One region of the Psychrobacillus sp. 05T411 genome, then DNA from elsewhere that is predicted to be linked to it. Evidence: riboswitches for the same ligand, from Rfam matches in the RefSeq annotation. Region 1 holds a riboswitch; each other region holds the start of a gene.
What was found. Region 1 has a riboswitch for S-adenosylmethionine ahead of metK (methionine adenosyltransferase). Riboswitches for the same ligand answer to the same signal wherever they lie in the genome.
Positions count from the first base shown of each region.

Region 2: it holds a riboswitch for S-adenosylmethionine, as region 1 does, so the genes downstream of both, metA (homoserine O-acetyltransferase MetA) here and metK (methionine adenosyltransferase) in region 1, are expected to answer to the same signal.
Region 3: it holds a riboswitch for S-adenosylmethionine, as region 1 does, so the genes downstream of both, AC1DFT_RS04385 (bifunctional homocysteine S-methyltransferase/methylenetetrahydrofolate reductase) here and metK (methionine adenosyltransferase) in region 1, are expected to answer to the same signal.

Region 1 covers NZ_JBFTLO010000014.1:52,823-58,922, reverse strand. The annotation lists gene AC1DFT_RS12820 (hypothetical protein) at 1-106, shown strand, start outside; gene pckA (phosphoenolpyruvate carboxykinase (ATP)) at 154-1,740, opposite strand; SAM riboswitch class I at 1,935-2,049, shown strand; gene metK (methionine adenosyltransferase) at 2,251-3,447, shown strand; gene AC1DFT_RS12805 (gamma carbonic anhydrase) at 4,120-4,632, opposite strand; gene AC1DFT_RS12800 (alpha/beta hydrolase) at 4,721-5,512, shown strand; gene AC1DFT_RS12795 (phosphoribosylaminoimidazolesuccinocarboxamide synthase) at 5,567-6,100, shown strand, end outside.
Region 2 covers NZ_JBFTLO010000001.1:25,449-31,548, reverse strand. The annotation lists gene AC1DFT_RS00150 (aldo/keto reductase) at 1-822, shown strand, start outside; gene metA (homoserine O-acetyltransferase MetA) at 866-1,774, opposite strand; SAM riboswitch class I at 2,078-2,186, opposite strand; gene AC1DFT_RS00140 (5' nucleotidase, NT5C type) at 2,422-2,943, opposite strand; gene abc-f (ribosomal protection-like ABC-F family protein) at 2,940-4,808, opposite strand; gene AC1DFT_RS00130 (RAxF-45 family protein) at 4,927-5,058, opposite strand; gene AC1DFT_RS00125 (hypothetical protein) at 5,126-5,353, opposite strand; gene AC1DFT_RS00120 (sporulation protein) at 5,896-6,100, opposite strand, start outside.
Region 3 covers NZ_JBFTLO010000004.1:37,285-43,384, forward strand. The annotation lists gene metH (methionine synthase) at 1-60, opposite strand, end outside; gene AC1DFT_RS04385 (bifunctional homocysteine S-methyltransferase/methylenetetrahydrofolate reductase) at 41-1,900, opposite strand; SAM riboswitch class I at 1,976-2,081, opposite strand; gene AC1DFT_RS04390 (protoporphyrinogen oxidase) at 2,241-3,626, opposite strand; gene kynB (arylformamidase) at 3,815-4,444, opposite strand; gene kynA (tryptophan 2,3-dioxygenase) at 4,451-5,293, opposite strand; gene kynU (kynureninase) at 5,308-6,100, opposite strand, start outside.

The sequences.
Region 1 (6,100 bases):
TTCGGAAATTATTTTATATAAAGTGGATGAAGAAGAAGCCGAAAAATTCATATCCATATTCGCTTCATCTGCCTCAACGAGTTTTTATGATGAGAATGCAGATTAATTAAAAAAGGATGTCACCAATTGTATGGGACATCCTTTTTTATTTTATTAAGCTAATGGACCGCCTTTAAGCGAGATGTCTTCAGATACGGTACCGAATTTTTTAAAGTTTTCACGGAAAGATTGTGCAAGTTCCGTTGCTTTTACATCATATGCTGCTTGATCTTCCCAAGCATTACGTGGGATAAGCACTTCAGTAGGTACTCCTTCAATTTCTGTAGGAATTGCAAGACCAAATACTGGATCTATCGTAGTTTCTGCATTTCTTAACTTTCCATCAATCGCTGCACGAACCATCGTACGAGTGTAAGCAAGTTTCATACGGCTACCAACACCGTATTCTCCACCAGTCCATCCAGTATTTACAAGGAAAACTTGTGCACCGTGTTCATCAATTTTCTTCCCAAGCATTTCTGCGTAAACAGTCGCATGCAATGGTAAGAAAGGGGAGCCGAAGCAAGTAGAAAATGCTGGCTGTGGCGATGTGATTCCACGTTCTGTTCCTGCAAGTTTCGATGTAAACCCACTTAAAAAGTGGTACATTGCTTGTTCTTTCGTTAATTTACTAATTGGAGGCAACACGCCAAATGCATCAGCTGTTAAGAAAACAATTGTATTTGGATGACCAGCAATGGAAGGGTCTACAATGTTTTCGATATTTTGAATTTGGTATGCCGCACGTGTATTTTCTGTTAATGAATCATCTGCATAGTTGGCAACGCGAGTTTCTAAATCCACAACTACATTCTCTAAAACTGTTCCGAATGTAATAGCATCAAAGATTTGTGGTTCGTTTTCACGAGTTAAGTCGATACATTTAGCGTAGCAGCCACCTTCGATATTAAATACGCCATTATCCGACCATCCGTGCTCGTCATCTCCGATTAGCTTACGTCCTGCATCTGCAGAAAGAGTCGTTTTCCCTGTTCCAGATAAACCGAAGAATAATGCAACATCTCCTGCTTCTCCAACGTTTGCTGAACAATGCATCGGAAAAATGTTTTGTTCTGGTAACAAATAGTTCATAATAGAGAAGATGGATTTTTTCATTTCACCAGCATATTCCGTTCCACCGATTAATACGATACGCTTTTCCATAGAAACGATGATGAATGTTTCTGATTTAGTGCCATCGATAGCTGGATCAGCTTTGAAGTTTGGTGCACTTACAATGGTGAAATCTGCTTGATGTGTTGACAGTTCTTCTTCCGTAGGGCGGATGAATAATTGATGTGCAAATAAATTATGCCATGCAAATTCATTAATCACTTGAATGCCAAGACGGGATTCTTTATCTGCTCCTGCGAATCCTTTAAAGACAAATAATTCTTCTTGTTCTTTTAAATAGTTCGTTACTTTTTTATATAGTGCGTCAAAAATTTCAGAAGAGATAGGTTGGTTTACGGAACCCCAATCGATTTTGTCTTTAGAGATAGGTTCTTCTACGATATATTTATCTTGTGGGGAACGGCCTGTATATTTACCTGTTTCTGCTTTTACAGCACCTGTAGAAGTTAAAATAGCTTCTCCTCTAGATGTTGCTTTTTCCACAAGTTGCGGCACTGATAATTGTACGCTAATATTGTTTCCAGCTAGCAATTCGTTCAGTTCACTCACCGTATCGATTGAATTCATATTGTATTTACCATCCTTTTTTCATTATTTCCTCAAGGGTGGAGGAATTTTTCGTTTATATGTGAATTAGTATAACACATTAAGTTAAATAGTCTACACTAATTAATGTATTATTTTTTTATCTTTTCTAATAGGCACTAAAAAATTATTGACTTTTGTACGGAGTTTCCGTATGATGTTTTATTGAACGGATACTCTTATCCCGAGCTGGTGGAGGGGTCAGGCCCTATGAAACCCGGCAACCTGTAATTTTTTTTATTACAAAGGTGCCCAACCTGAGACAAGGTGTGATTCCTTGATTGATAAGAGTGAAAGGTGCTTATGAAATTAATACCTTTCCTCATGTACATTTACGTGAGTGAAAGGTTTTTTTATATAACATCGCCCTTTATCCTTGTGTGCCAAGTCCGAAACGGCTTCAAGTTTAATCCATTTGAAATGGCTTGACATGGGAATGAGTACCGTATCAATTCTTGAGAGAAATCTCGCAGGATATAGGAGGAATATTCTATGACACAACGCCGATTATTTACGTCGGAATCAGTTACAGAAGGGCATCCAGACAAAATTTGCGATCAAATTTCGGATGCTATATTAGATGCTATTTTAACAGAAGATCCAAATGCACGTGTTGCTTGTGAAACAAGTGTAACAACAGGTCTTGTTTTAGTTGCAGGAGAAATTACAACGTCTACTTATGTAGATATCCCAAAAGTAGTACGTTCTACTATTAAAGAAATTGGTTACACTCGTGCTAAATATGGTTTTGACTCAGAAACATCTGCAGTATTGACTGCAATTGATGAGCAGTCTGTTGATATTGCTATGGGTGTTGACCAAGCGTTAGAAGCTCGTGAAGGATCTATGACGGATTCAGATATCGAAGCAATTGGAGCAGGGGACCAAGGTTTAATGTTTGGTTACGCATGTAATGAAACACCTGAACTTATGCCACTTCCAATTAGTTTAGCGCATAAGCTGTCACGTCGTTTAGCCCAAGTGCGTAAAGATGAAACATTAGACTACTTACGCCCAGATGGTAAAACACAAGTAACAGTGGAGTATGATGAGAATAATAATCCAGTTCGTATTGATACGATTGTTATTTCTACGCAACATCATCCAGAAATTACGCTAGAACAAATTCAAAAAGATTTAAAAGAAGTAGTGATCAAGCCGATTGTTCCTGCTCATTTAATCGATGAAAATACAAAATACTTTATCAACCCAACTGGCCGTTTTGTAATCGGTGGACCTCAAGGGGATGCAGGTTTAACAGGTCGTAAAATTATCGTAGATACTTACGGTGGTTACGCTCGTCATGGAGGCGGTGCTTTCTCTGGTAAAGATCCAACGAAAGTAGACCGTTCCGCTGCATATGCTGCTCGTTATGTAGCAAAAAACATTGTCGCTGCAGGACTTGCAGACCGTTGCGAAGTACAATTAGCTTATGCTATTGGAGTAGCTCAACCTGTATCGATCGCTGTTGATACATTTGGAACTGGAAAAGTAGAAGAGGCACAATTAGTAGCTTACATTCGTGAACTATTTGACCTTCGTCCAGCAGGCATTATTAAAATGCTAGACCTACGTCGTCCAATTTACAAACCAACTGCAGCTTATGGTCACTTCGGTCGTACAGACATCGACGCGCCATGGGAAAAAACAGATAAAGCAGACGCTTTAAAAGAAAAAGCAGGATTATAAGTAATAAGAAAAGCCATCACTTTTTAAAAGTGGTGGCTTTTTTTTTCTATAAAACTATAGTAGATAACTGTTTTCAGGTAACATAAGATAAGACATTTTTTATAATGTATATGAAATAGGTATAATGCTACTTAGTGAGTTCCTGCTAACCTTCGCGTTTGTCGCACCTCCCATGAACCTACTCGTGTTACACGCAAGTGGGTTCATGACTTTGGCTCATGTGGCACGACCAGCTACGGCAAAATGATTCCCACTATTTAGCTAGATAAGAATATAAGATCAAAAATGCGCAAAATCCTAGTCGTTACACGCAACATTGTAGGTCATTTGCGCAACGTTGCCATTCAAACGCGCAACATTTATAAATAATGCGTCACAGTCATGGGCGTCTCAATCCAAGTAAACTTGCTATTTTAAAAATTGGTTGCTTTCACTAGTGTTTTGGTTGCTCTCGTGCTGATTTAGTTGCTTTCAACATAGTACTAGTTGCTTTCAATGATCGGTTGGTTGCCCTAAGCCATTTCCTGGATTCGCATTAGAAAAAACTGTATAAAATTTTGTTTTTAGCGAGTCGATGCTGAGTAAGTAAGCAATTTTCATTGATTTTCGCTGCAGGTAGCGATTCCTGCCGGGGCCAACAGGATGTTGCCACACGAGTGGCGCTCTTAGCCTTTATCTCTGCAACGATTTATAATACTCGCCTTTTTCCACATACTTTCGAATAATGCGCTGCATATCTTCTTTATCAGCATCATTAAGCTCTCGTACTACTTTTGCGGGATTTCCAAATGCTAGTGAACCAGGCGGAATTTTCTTGCCAGGAGGTACAAGACTTCCTGCTCCGATAAATGCACCTTCTCCGATTTCGGCACCATCTAAAATAATGGAACCCATCCCAACTAATGCACCTTTTCGAACGATACAACTATGTAAAGTTGCTTGATGCCCAATCGTTACTTCGTCCTCGATAATGAGTGGCTTATTTGGACTTTGATGAAGGCAACTTAAATCTTGAATACTTACTTTACGACCAATAATCGTAGGAGCAACGTCCCCTCTAATTACCGTATTGAACCAAATTGTAGACTCCGGACCGATTGTCACATCGCCTGTTATTGTGACATAATCAGCTATAAAAGCAGATTCATCAATCGATGGAATTTTGTCTTTATAAGGATAAATCAATAAATACACACCCTTTATTAAAATAGAATATAATTAATCGTAACAAACAAACACAAAAAATGAAACAAAACAGGAAGGTGTGCTGTTCATGTGGAAATGGGAAGCAGAAGAAAAACCAAAGGCAGTAATCATCCTCGTACATAGTGCATATGAACACCATCGTAGATATGCTTGGCTAATTGAAAAATTAAGAAGCTCTAATTGCCATATCGTTATGGGGGATTTACCTGGTCATGGTGAACTAAAAAAAGCAAAAGGGCTACATGATGAGTCTTTTGAATTGTATAAAGAATATATAAAACAGGCACTCCAAGTTGCAGTAACATATGATTTACCAATTTTTTTAATGGGACATGGGCTAGGGGCAACATTATTAATAAGAGTGATGCGCAAACTAGAATTGGAATATGCAGGGGTAATTCTAACATCTCCATGGCTTCACCTAAAAAAAATGCCGTCTAAATGGACAAATGCACTAGCAAAATTATCCGTCCCGCAAAAGATTAACCATGAGATTGAGTTAAATGAATTAACAAGAAACTATGAAGTATTCCGCCAATTTGTCGAGGATCCAGCATATAGTACGCTCGTTACCAATGACTGGTATAAAGAATTGCAAACATTGATGAAAACGGTCGTACAGTCGGAAGAGTCTGTTCCCAATGTTCCGATTTTGTTAATGACGGGAGAACGAGATAAAATTACGGATACGAAGGCAACAATTAGTTGGTTAAAAAAACAAACACTTTCTGAGTATCAGTATAAAGAATGGAAAAATTGTTTTCATGATCTCCATCAAGAACCGGAACGAGAAGAAATTTTTGCCTACTCGCATTCATTTATAAATAATGTACTAAGATCTATCGGGTATATTGTTTGAATATGTCTTTTAGGTGTAAAATAAGGCGTAGTTAATTGAAGGAGGAAGTTGCAAATGAATCTTACCTATCAAGGTAAAACAAAAGACGTTTACAAGCTGGATAATGGGGATGTTTTATTAAAATTTAAAGATGATGTAACTGGTGAAAATGGTGTCTTTGATCCCGGTGCCAATACGGTCGGCTTAACAATAGAAGGCGCTGGAAAAGCAGGACTACGCATGACTACTTATTTCTTTCAAAAGTTAATGGAAAAAGAAATACCAACCCATTTTATCGATTCTAATATCGAAGAATCTACAATGACTGTAAAAGAAGCGAAAGTTTTTGGTAAAGGACTTGAAGTTATTTGCCGCTTTAAAGCTGTCGGAAGCTTTTTACGTAGATATGGAGCATATTGTGAAGAGGGACAACCTTTAGATGCATTTGTGGAAGTAACGATTAAAGACGACGAGCGTCAAGATCCGCCAATCTCGAAACAAGCCCTTTCCATGCTTTCTATTCTTTCAGAAGAGGAATATGAAATATTACAAACTTTAACCAAACAAATTTCTCAATTAGTGAAAGAGGATTTAGCAATAAAAGGGTTA
Region 2 (6,100 bases), on a different contig from region 1:
GGAAAAGAAATCGTTCGTACAGCAATTAATAATGGAATTGACTTTTTGGATACAGCTTTCATCTACGGTAAAGGGAGATCGGAAGAGTTAATTGGAGAAGTCTTAAAAGAAAGTCAGAGCCGACACGAAATTATATTAGCTTCAAAAGGGGCACACAAATTAGAAGATGGACAAGTTTTTATAGACAACTCTCCTAAGTTTTTAAGAGAAACGGTGGAAAATAGTTTGCGCAGTCTACAAACTGACTATATTGATCTATTTTATATACATTATCCAGATGAAAATACACCGAAAGCAGAAGCAATTGGCACACTTCAACGTTTAAAAGAAGAAGGAAAAATACGTGCCATTGGTGTATCGAACTTTTCCCTTGATCAATTAAAGGAGGGCAACCAAGATGGATATATTGATGTCCTTCAATCTGGTTACAATTTATTAAAACGCGATGCAGAAAATGAATTTTTACCATATACGCTGGAAAAGAAAATTTCCTTTATTCCTTATTATCCACTTGCATCTGGCTTATTAACGGGAAAATTCGATAAGAATAGTACATTTGAAGATGGTCGTTCCAAAAATCCATTATTCCAAGGGCAACCATTTGTACAAAACCTGGAAAAAGTGGAGCAACTACGACAAATAGCAGGCGATAGAAATGTTGGAATTGCAAATATTGTACTTGCATGGTATTTAGCACAGGAAGCAATCGACGTAATCATTCCTGGAGCAAAAATACCGGAGCAAGTTTTAGCTAATTTGAAAACCTTAGATGTGCAACTTTCAACTGATGAAATTGCAGAAATTGATCGGATTTTTAAATAAAAACTAGCACAGAGCAAACGAATGCTCTGTGCTTTTCTATCGTTTATTCCCACTCGTAAGGTGTTTCTTGGTATACGTAATAGTTCAACCAGTTGGAAAATAATAAATGCGTATGGGAACGCCATGTATTTAATGGTTCTTTAGATGGGTCATCATTCGGGAAATAATTTTTTGGTACATCGATATCAATTCCTTTATCCAGATCACGGTTATATTCATCAGCTAAAGTTGTTGCGTCATATTCTAGGTGACCAGTAACCATAATATGTTTTTCATCTTTGGAAATGATCAAAAAAACGCCAGCATCGTCTGATAGAGAAAGTATATTTAATCTTGGATCGTTTTTAATTTTTTCATAAGGGATCGATGTATAACGAGACACAGGAGCGTTGAAAACATCGTTAAATCCGCGTACAAGATTAACCGTTAAATCAGATAAACGATGATTAAATACACCAAAGCATTTCTTTGGTAGTTCGTATTTATCGATTCCATAATGATGATACAAAGCAGCTTGTGCCCCCCAACAAATATGGAAAACAGATGTGACATTCGTTTTAGTCCACTCCATAATTTCCTTCATTTCATCCCAATAATTCACATCCTCAAACGGTAGATGCTCAATTGGGGCTCCAGTAATTATCAGCCCATCGTATTTACGATGTTTGATCTCTTCGAACGTTGTGTAAAACGTATCTAAATGCGTTTTACTTACATTTTTAGATTCATGGGAAGCCATGTTCATAAAAGTAACATTCACTTGAAGTGGTGTATTCCCTAATAATCTTAAAAGTTGCAGCTCTGTTTTTTCTTTCTCAGGCATTAAGTTTAAAATAATGATATTCATAGGACGTATATCCTGCCCAGTAGCACGTTCCTCATCCATCACGAATATCTTTTCTTTTTTTAATAAGGCCGTCGCTGGCAACTGTTTTGGTACATTAATCGGCATTTTCTTCCTCTTCCTTTCTATGTAACATCAATTACACCTCGGCGTAATTACGTCCAGATTTTGAATCGAGCTTGAGGCCTACAGGATGTCGCGAACTTAGACTGCCTTCTTTAACTCCTTTCAAAATCTGTGACATCCTCCGGAGGCTTTATCTTCGTCCAGCGGGCGTTTGAACACAAGCTGAACAGTAAACAAAACCGCATTCATCTCACCTTCTATAGAGATGAGAGTATTTTCGCTGAATGAAGATAAAAACCCTCTTTTCTCATGGATAAGAAAAGAGGGTGTAAGGATAGCTCTCAGTTCTTATCTCTCAAGACCAAAAATCTTGTAGGAGTTAGCACCTTTCTGACAATGTCAGAGGTTGCTGAAGCTTCACAGGGCCATGTCCCTCTGCTTCTCTTGATAAGAAGTATTTAATTGGTGTATTTATGTAATCTAGTAAATACTACCACGAGCAAAATATTTGTGCAACTAGTTAAAATTATTAGTAAAAATTTCTTTCTTAATGGATATTCTAATAGAAAGGTCTTTATTCATAATTTTTTCTTTTCTTTCATTTCAAGGATAAGCTTATTCAGGCGAAGTTTTATCGCTTTTTGTACGAGTTATTAATGTTACTGATAATTAACATAGGATACTTTATATTACAAAAAATAATATTCGACTTCTTTCCAATTATTCAAACGTGTGTATCTGTTTTCGTTCCTATTATGAGGAGCGGAAAATAAAATCCCCTCCCCGCAAAATGCATCTAAATTACTTGGCGTATCATCTATTAAATAATCTGCCCGAATGATACTTTTATCTCCACAAAAAACGAAATGCTTTTCATTCAAGAAAGGAAAATGCTTTTTCAACCATTGATATTTTGGTGCCAATGAAGCAGGAAAGTCCATCGCCGCGGTAACAATGAAAATCTCATATTGCTCATTTAATCCTCGCAATGCATCTTGACTTCCTTCAATCACCTCTAAATCGAGAAAAAAAGTTTCCTCTGCTAAATAATCATTCACTTTCTCCTTAAAACGTTGATCTAGCTCCGCTAATAGCTTTCCCTGAAGATGAATTACATTATAGTTTGAATTGTATTCTGCATTAAAAAGCTGCAAACATTTCATACTGAAAGCCGAAATAACTTCATCCATATCTATTGCAATGCGTTTCAATTTTCATTCTCCATCCATTTCTCCAATAATTTCTCTAATTGCTGCTCTTGTAGTTTTTTAGTTTCCATCAATCGCTCATAAGTCTCCCAATCATTTTCCAACTCTATTTGACTTCCTAATGTTTTGATTTCTAATTCTAATGCAGCAATTTCCTCTTCAATTGGTTGTTTTTGTTTTATCTTAGTTTGATTTGATTTAACTGATTCTTTTGTTTCCACGAGTGTGAGTGGGGATTGTTTAGTCTGTAACTCCTCCCATTTTCCACGTGCCCACTCATATGGACCTTCAAAGGTAGTTAGTTGTCCTTGATCTAACCAAGAAGTCCTTGGAAAAAGCTTATTTAAAAAGTATCGATCATGCGAAACAGCAAGAATCGTCCCTTGAAAGTCTTCTAGAGCATCTTCTAATACTTCTCTTGAATCGATATCTAGATGATTTGTTGGTTCATCTAGCATCAATAAATTTATATCCTGATGCATGAGTTGCGCAAGGCGAAGACGCATGCGTTCTCCTCCACTTAGATCACCTACTCGTTTAAACACATCAGGTCCGTAAAACATAAACTTTGCTAATATGTGACGCGCATCCCCCTCGAAGACATTCACTTCACTACGAAACACATCGATGAGACGAGCTTTTGGATCCGAGATTTGGTAATGCTGCGAAAGAAAGCCTACACGTACATTACTACCTAGCCGTGCACTCCCTTTATCTACTGGAACTTCTCCACGAAGTAAATTTAATATAGTAGATTTTCCAGTGCCATTACGTCCGACAATCGCTACACGATCTTTCCAGTACACATGTAAGTTAGCATGATGAAGTAACACTTTTTCATCGAATGATTTGCACACGTCCTCCATTATGATCACTTCTTTTCCGCTTCTCTCCGCGGTTTCAAAAGTCAAATCCATCTTTTTCGGGTCAGTTAGCGGCTTTCTTACCTTTTCCATCCGTTCTAAAGCCCTTTCCATATTTCTCGCTTGACGGTGTAAACCAGGATTTGGAGGAATGGCTTCATTTGCCCATTGCCTTAAACGTTTAATCGCCTCTCTCATTTTTTTAATCTTTTTTTGTTGTTCTTCGTATGCTTGAAACTCACGTGTGAGTCGTTCTTCTTTTTCAATACTAAAAGCAGAGTAATTCCCATGATAGACCGTTAGTTCACCTTCCTCTAAATCCGCCACTTTTGTTACAACTTGGTCTAAAAAGTACCGATCATGCGAAATAATGACAACTGTGCCAGTATAATTAACTACATATTCCTCCAGCCATTCCACTGCAAATAAATCCAAATGATTCGTCGGCTCATCGAGCAACAGTAAATCAGGCTTTGTCAGTAAAAGTTTGCCCAACATGATCTTTGTCTGTTCTCCACCACTCAAACTTAAAAAAGATTGTGAAACAAAATTGGATAACTGAAGCCCTTGAATCACTTTATCTAGTTCGGATTCCATTATATAGCCACCGAGGTTCGAAAATTCTTCTTGAACATTTCCATATGTTTGCAGTAGCTTTTCCATATCTTTTGGATTGGAGGTAGACAACTCCTTCTCTAGTGCTTTCATTTTCGTTTGCAATTCGTTTAATGTTTGAAAAGCACTTTTTAACACATCATAACCTGTGATTGCTTCAGAAAAAATAGGTATCTGTGCCAAGTAGCCTATCTTCGTTCCTTTTTTATAATGGATACTTCCTTTATCCGTCGCTTCTATACCGGCAACTAACTTAAATAAGGTCGTTTTTCCAGCACCGTTTCGCCCAACGATTCCAAGTCGATCCCCTGTTTTAATAGAAAGTGATAGATTATCGAAAATGGTATTTCCTCCGAGCATTTTACTAATTTCTTGTATTGTACATATCATATTGTTCGCTTCCTTTTCAATTAGATTTAATTCAGCTGGAAGCATTTTTCTGCACAAAAAAAGACTGCCTGAAAAGCAGTCTTTTCCATGTGTGTATGGTTCAGAAAGAATGACTTTATCAGCTGTGAAATTCATTTAATTTGCTAAAAATGGACAGACTGGTCCCGTTGTCAGCAATTTCATGAGTAATGGCACAAGATGTGGATAAAAATTCCAATATAAATCTATGTGCATTCACAGCGTTTTTCATTCTTCCTTCACCTCCGTTCAGTATAGTTAAATTAATAGTATCATGATTTTTCTAATAATTCAATGGATTATTCAGCTGGTTTTTCAAAAGTTGGATCATTCATATCGTCTCCAGTATCGGGTACACCAAGATCATTTTCTTGATTGACTTCTTCGTTTCCGGTGTTTGGAATATCTTTGTCACGGCTATCCATTTGCGTTTCGGGATTCGCAGGTTCATTTGAATCTCGATTAGAACCACACGCTGCTAGCATAAGCAATGAAACGAGTAACATTAGGCAAATTCTTTTGTTCATTTATTTACCTCCTATTTTTTCATTAGATTGTGCCAATTTTGCAGCTTTATACGAAAAGAAAAACTACCATTGTAAGTCGATCATTCTTAGTATAGAGATAGTGCGTCTTAAGCAAATGCAGTAAATCCAATAAATGAATAAGGGCAACTAATCGGACATAGAAAGCAACCAGTTCTATTCTGAAAGCAACTAGATCCGTACGAGGGCAACCAAATTGTCGGTGAAAGCAACCATTTCTTAAAATAGATCTTTACTTGGATTGAGACGACTCGGAATGTGACGGATTTTTTATAAACGATGAGATTTTTTGCATGTTTATTGGACAATCTTCTCTAGATAAATAGAATCTATACTTGTGCCGTAGCGCGCCTGGCTCATGACTGCCGCAAGCGTTCACCTGGCTACGCTTTATCACTATATTGCGTTTAATAAAAAAATCACCTACCTGATGATGTTTGTAAAAAGTTGTATATTCAATACAAATTGAATAATTCCCACAAAAAGAAAAACCCCAGTATGGTCACTGGAGTTTACACATCTTCTTATTCTTCTATATCGAAGTAAATTTCATCTTCATCACTGAATTCCTTGCCATTTTCAAATAAAACAGTCGTTCGTAAAATTAATTTGGAAACGTCCTCTGCTTCATCTGGTAACCATCTCTCATCTGGCATAATTTCAAAAGGAATCATTTGCATATCCTTGGAAGCGACGGATCCAACTAATTCAATTGAATGTTTGGAGATA
Region 3 (6,100 bases), on a different contig from region 1:
CGCACCGTCGATAATGAGGATTCTATTTTGAAGTTGCTGCTCAATTAGATGTTTGTACATAGCTGTTTTCTCTCGCTTTCTTACTATCGATTTCATTAATATGTTTGATTAATTCGAGCGACATATCGTATCTGAAAAAAGGTGTAATTATATAAATACCATTGAATAATTCCGCTGCAGTGTCTATTAGTTCTTTGGCAATTTGTATTCCTTCTGCAGTGGCACTTTCTCTATCTTCGCCACATGCACGCATCCTTTCTAACACTTCATCGGATAATTTGATGCCCGGTACTTCATTGTGCAAGAACTCGGAATTTCGAATATTTGTTAGCGGCATAATACCGATGAAAATAGGAGTTGCTAAATGTTTGGTTGCCTCATAAATTTCTTGAATTTTTTCTTTTGTGTAGACAGGTTGCGTGATGAAATAATCGGCACCACATTCGATTTTCTTCTCTAATCGTTTTACAGCACGGTCTAAGACTCGAACATTTGGATTAAAAGCCGCTGCTATAGAGAAGTTTGCCTTCTTTCGAAGCGATTTCCCTGAGAATGAAATACCTTCGTTTAATTGCTTAATTAATTGAATTAATTCCAAACTTGAAACGTCATAAACACTTGTAGCACCCGGGAAGTCACCAATTTTTGTTGGGTCACCTGTTACCGCTAAGATGTCATGAATACCAAGCGCATCCAGCCCCATTAAATGCGATTGGAGGCCAATAAGATTGCGATCGCGACAAGTAATATGTGCAAGCGGTCGAATATTATTTTGTAGCTTTAACATAGATCCCATCGCCATATTGCTAATGCGAGGGGAAGCAAGTGAATTATCCGCCATTGTCACAGCATCAACACCAGCATCGTAGAGTTTACTTGCACCTTCCATAAATGTTGTCGTATCTAGGTGTCGCGGTGTGTCTAGTTCTACAATTATAGTCCGTTCTTTTTGTGCTTTTTCATGAAGAGCCTCGTTGATATTTGGCTCTGCTTCACGAATGATAATCGGCTTTTTAGGAGCAACAACTTTCGCTTTTAATGGGGGTAATTGGCCAATTCTTTTTTTCGCAGCTTCGATATGCTTTGGAGTCGTTCCACAACATCCACCTATCAATCGAACGCCTTCTTCACGGAGAAGCAATGCTGCACGACCAAAATAATCGGCCTCTGATTCGTACACTATGCGACCATCCTCCATATCCAGTAAACTTGCATTCGGAAAAGCTGAAAGGAACGCATTTTTCGGAAGTGTAACTCCCTCTAGTGCTTGTATGGTATGGAAAGGACCTAGACGGCAATTGACTCCAACAACGTCTGCACCTAATACATCAAGTTGTTGTAATGCGTCATTCAGTGATAAACCATTTTGCAATATGCCTGGCTCATGCATGGATACTTGCGCTATGATTGGTGTGTCCGTCAACTTTCTTAAATGAGTAACTGTTGCAGATAATTCTTCAAAATCATAATACGTTTCGAGTAATAGTCCATCCGGATTGCCAGTAAGCAAGTGACTCGCTTGCCCATCAACCATTTGAATAATTTCGGCTAACGTTGCATCACTTTTACGAATGCCCCGTATTCCCCCTATTGTTCCTAGCACAAACTGTCTACCCGGTGCAGCAGCTCGTTTAGCGATTTGAATTGCCGCTTCATTGATTTCCTTCACTTTATTTTCTAAGCCGTATCTGGCCAATTTAATCGCATTTGCGCCGTATGTATTCGTTTGGATAATATCTGCACCTGCTGTGATATAGTCCTGGTGGATCTTCTCGATAATTTCTGGTCTTTCGATGTTTAGTTCCTCATTGCAATAGTCAATTCCATAAGAATATAGCAGCGTCCCCATTGCTCCATCTGCCGTTAACACACTTGTTTGTAGTTTATCTAACAATCCCACTCGCACCCATCCTCTCTACAATAAAAAAAAGCCCACTTTTAAAAAGAAGGCTTTACGAGTATAATAATTCGTCCCTTCTCATCTTTCAGACTATTATATGTCTGCTGGATTTAGCACCTGACCTAAACGGCAGGTTGCTGAAGCTTCACAGGGCCAGTCCCTCAGCTTCTCTTGATAAGAATTAAATATTCAGTTTTTTAGTTAGACATATCGTACCTTTAATAAACTAAAGCGTCAAGTACATTTTAGAATTTTCTTTATATTTAACTGGCGATTTATCGATTTATGCCAATAAAAATAGGACCAAAATTGAATTTTGGCCCTACAATATCATCTAAAATTAAATTCTTGCACCAATTAACGCTGCTGTATCTTTCCCATTTTGAATACAAGCACCGATGCCAACCCCATAATACGAACATCCAGCCAGTACCACATTAGGCATCACAACTGCCATTTTCTCCTTCAAAGATTGAACCGCTTGTCCATGCTCTAAGTGATAATTTGGCATTAAATCATTCCATTTGGTCACTTCGACAACTTGAGGCTTCCCAGTTAATTTCAAGCTCTTTTCGATATCTTGTAAAGCGACTTGAACTAACTCTTCCTCACGCATATCTTTCATCTTTTCAAATGCAGGATTTGTGCTTTTGTAGAACATACGAACAAGCAAATGGCTATTTTCAGATGTATGCTTCCACTTGCGACTTGTCCATGTACACGCATTGCATTTCACATCGCTATTTTCGGAAACGATAAAGCCGGTACCTTCAGCAGGAAGCTGTTCATCCGGAATGTCAAACCCGAGATAAATACTAATGAGAGATGAATTTTTTAGTTTATTAAAATCAGCGTCCAATTCTTCGTCTTGCAATAGACTTTGTGCCACATTATGTGGAGTTGTTAATATAACGTAATCTGCTTCGATTGACTCATGATTAGAAAAGGAAACCTCATATCTATCTTCATTTTTCGCAACTTTCGTTGTGTGTACTCCTTTTAAAATAGTAGCATCGCTTAGCTCTTTTTCTAAGCGATCTATTAATGCAGAAAGGCCATTTTTAAAAGAAATAAACTTTTTATTGGAAGCACTTTGGAATTTTTCTTTATTCGCTTCTAAACCTTTGATAATGCTACCGTATTCATCTTTATAATCTACTAAATAAGGTAATGTGGAAGCCAGTGTTAGCTTATCTAGATTTCCAGAATATACACCTGATAGGACAGGTGCTATTTGTTTTTCCACTAACTCTTTACCTAAGAAATGCTCTAAAAAAGATCCAATCGAGCTATCTTTTGTAAAGCTTTCATTAGGCAACTCAAAATCTTTCAACGCCTCTTCTTTACCTTCTTCAGAAACTAATGTGCTACTTTCTAACGATTCCTCACTCGTTGGTATACCAAATACCGTATCCGCAGGGATGGCGTGCAACTCATTATTCGTATATATATAAGAAATACCTGTTGCATTATAGACAAGTTCGTCTTGTAAATTTAACTCTTCGACTAAAGGCAAAACTCCTGCATTGCGTGCAACAATGGAGTCTGCTCCGGTTTCCATGATAAACTCTCCATTACGGACAGAATGAATTTTTCCCCCTAAATAATCATTCGATTCCACTAAAACTAACTCTATATCTAAGGCTTTTTCTATTTTAAGCTTTTGCAAATAGTGCATAGCAGAAAGTCCTGTAATTCCTCCGCCAATCACAATTACTTTTTTCAAAATGCTCACTCCTTGTCTTAAATCCGGTATTATTCACTACCTCTAGTATAATCATTATATAAAATATGCGGTATGATTTACCTCACTATTCTTTCCCTATTCCATTAGAAATCCGCAATAGTTTTCCATTTCGTCAAATTCACAAAAAAATCCTTCTATCAGCTAGCATTGCTAATAGAAGGATTTTCTCATAATGGACGTATTACTGCACGTACCGGACTTCCATCTGCACCTTGAATCCTAAGAGGCAAGGCTATTAGTTCATAATCACCAGGATCAATATCTAGTAATGATAGATTTTCTAAAATATGCACCCCATGACGATAAAGCGCATGATGAGCTGGCAAGTCTTTACTATTCAAATCATCAACTGAAGGATGGTCGACTCCGATTAAAAAGATACCTTTTTCCTGCAAAAACGCACCTATATTTTCTTTTAATAGGGGAATTTTTGTTGGAAATTGTTCCTCATTAATCGTTTTAGCTGTTTTTAAAAGTAATCGTTCCGCGCCATCGAGATCAAACACTTGCAACTCTTCTCTTCCAATTAACTCTAATCCCGTCACATCCACTACTTTTGCACGTCCAATATAAATATTAATATCGAGCTGTTCAATTGTCGGTGCTTGGTTATCAAAATGAAACGGAGCATCGGCATGCGTCCCTGTATGCACACTCGTTGTGATTCGTCCTATATTAACGGAACCAGTCTGTTCTTTCGTATATGCAAGTTCAAATTGAAATGGCGTATCGCCTGGCCAAGTACCGATTTTATTTGAAAAGGCTTGTGAAATATCTATCCATTTTGTCATTGCCAACCCCCGCTATAAATTCGTTCTCAAATCCCATAATTCAGGGAAAAATCGATGATCCAGCACTTTACGTAAATAATTCACGCCGGATGAACCACCTGTTCCAGTTTTAAAACCAATAATACGTTCCACTGTTTTCATATGGCGGAAGCGCCACTGTTGTAGCCAGTCCTCCACATCTACGAGCTTTTCTGCTAACTGATACAAATTCCAGTACTTATCCACATTTAAATAGACTTCCTTCCAAGCACTCGCAACCGACTTATCTCCACTATACGTTACGGAATAGTCACGCTTCACAACCGCCGGATTCAGCGCAAATCCTGCTTTTGCTAGTGCTTGGATAGACACATCATAAATGCTCGGTGCATGGAACGCTTTTTCTAGCTGCTCATGTAAGGCTGTATCTTGTTCGTAGATTTTCAGAATATGCTTCGTTTTATAGCCCAGTGCAAATTCAATTTGTCGGTACTGGTATGATTGAAATCCAGATGCTTTTCCTAGTGTATCCCGAAACTCTAAATACTCAGCTGGCGTTAATGTTGATAATACATCCCAAGCTTGAATAATCTGTGTTTGGATTTTCGTCACACGAGCGAGCATCTTAAAGGCAGCTTGCATTTTATCATCTGAAATTGCTTGGATAGCATTAGTTAATTCGTGCAATATTAACTTCATCCAAAGCTCGCTTACTTGGTGAATTACAATAAATAACATTTCGTCATGATGGCCCGATAACCGTTTTTGACTCGATAAAATGCTATCAAGCTGCAGATAATCACCGTAAGTCATATCATCTCGAAAATCAGTGTGAATTCCTTTTTCACTTTTCGGATCCGAATTATTCTCTGCCATTTAACCCCTCCTTTTTAAGCAACAACATCTCGCTTATTTTCGAATTTTTTATATGCCTCTTCTTTCATTATTTTCTTTAGAATTTGCACTGTTTTCCATACATCTTCAAAAGAGTTATATAATGCAAGCGGCGCTAAACGAATACCATTTGGAGAACGGAAATCTGGAATGACTTGAAATTCCTTTAATGCTTTACAAATACGTGCTGCTTCTTCATGCACTAAATATATATGACCCCCTCGACGGTTATGTTCTTTTGGACTGGCAATCATAAACTGATGGTCACTCAACTCTTCTTCTATTAGTAATGTCATATAATCCGTTAATTTCAATGATTTATCACGAATGGCATCTATCCCTGCCTCTGCGAATATTTCCAGTGAACCATATAATGGAGCGGCACTTAATATATTTGGCGTCCCGATTTGGTAAGCACTCGCATCAGTTGCGGGTGTCATTTGAATCGAAAGATCAAACTGCTTTTCTTTGTCAGAACCAAACCATCCAGCAAGTCCTGGTTTTTGTCCGAAATGTTTTTGATTCACATATAAGCCTCCAACGGCTCCAGGTCCTCCGTTTAAATGTTTGTAATTACACCAAAAAGCAAAGTCCACATCCCAATCATCTAACTGATGTGGAATAGATCCGATCGAGTGACATAAGTCAAAGCCAATTAAAATATTTCGTTCATGCGCCGCTTTCGTCAACTCTTTTATACTTAAAATTTGACCACTTCTATATAACACGCTCGGCAAAACAATAAGCGCTACATCTTCTTTCATTGCTTCTACTATATCCGCTTCGTTT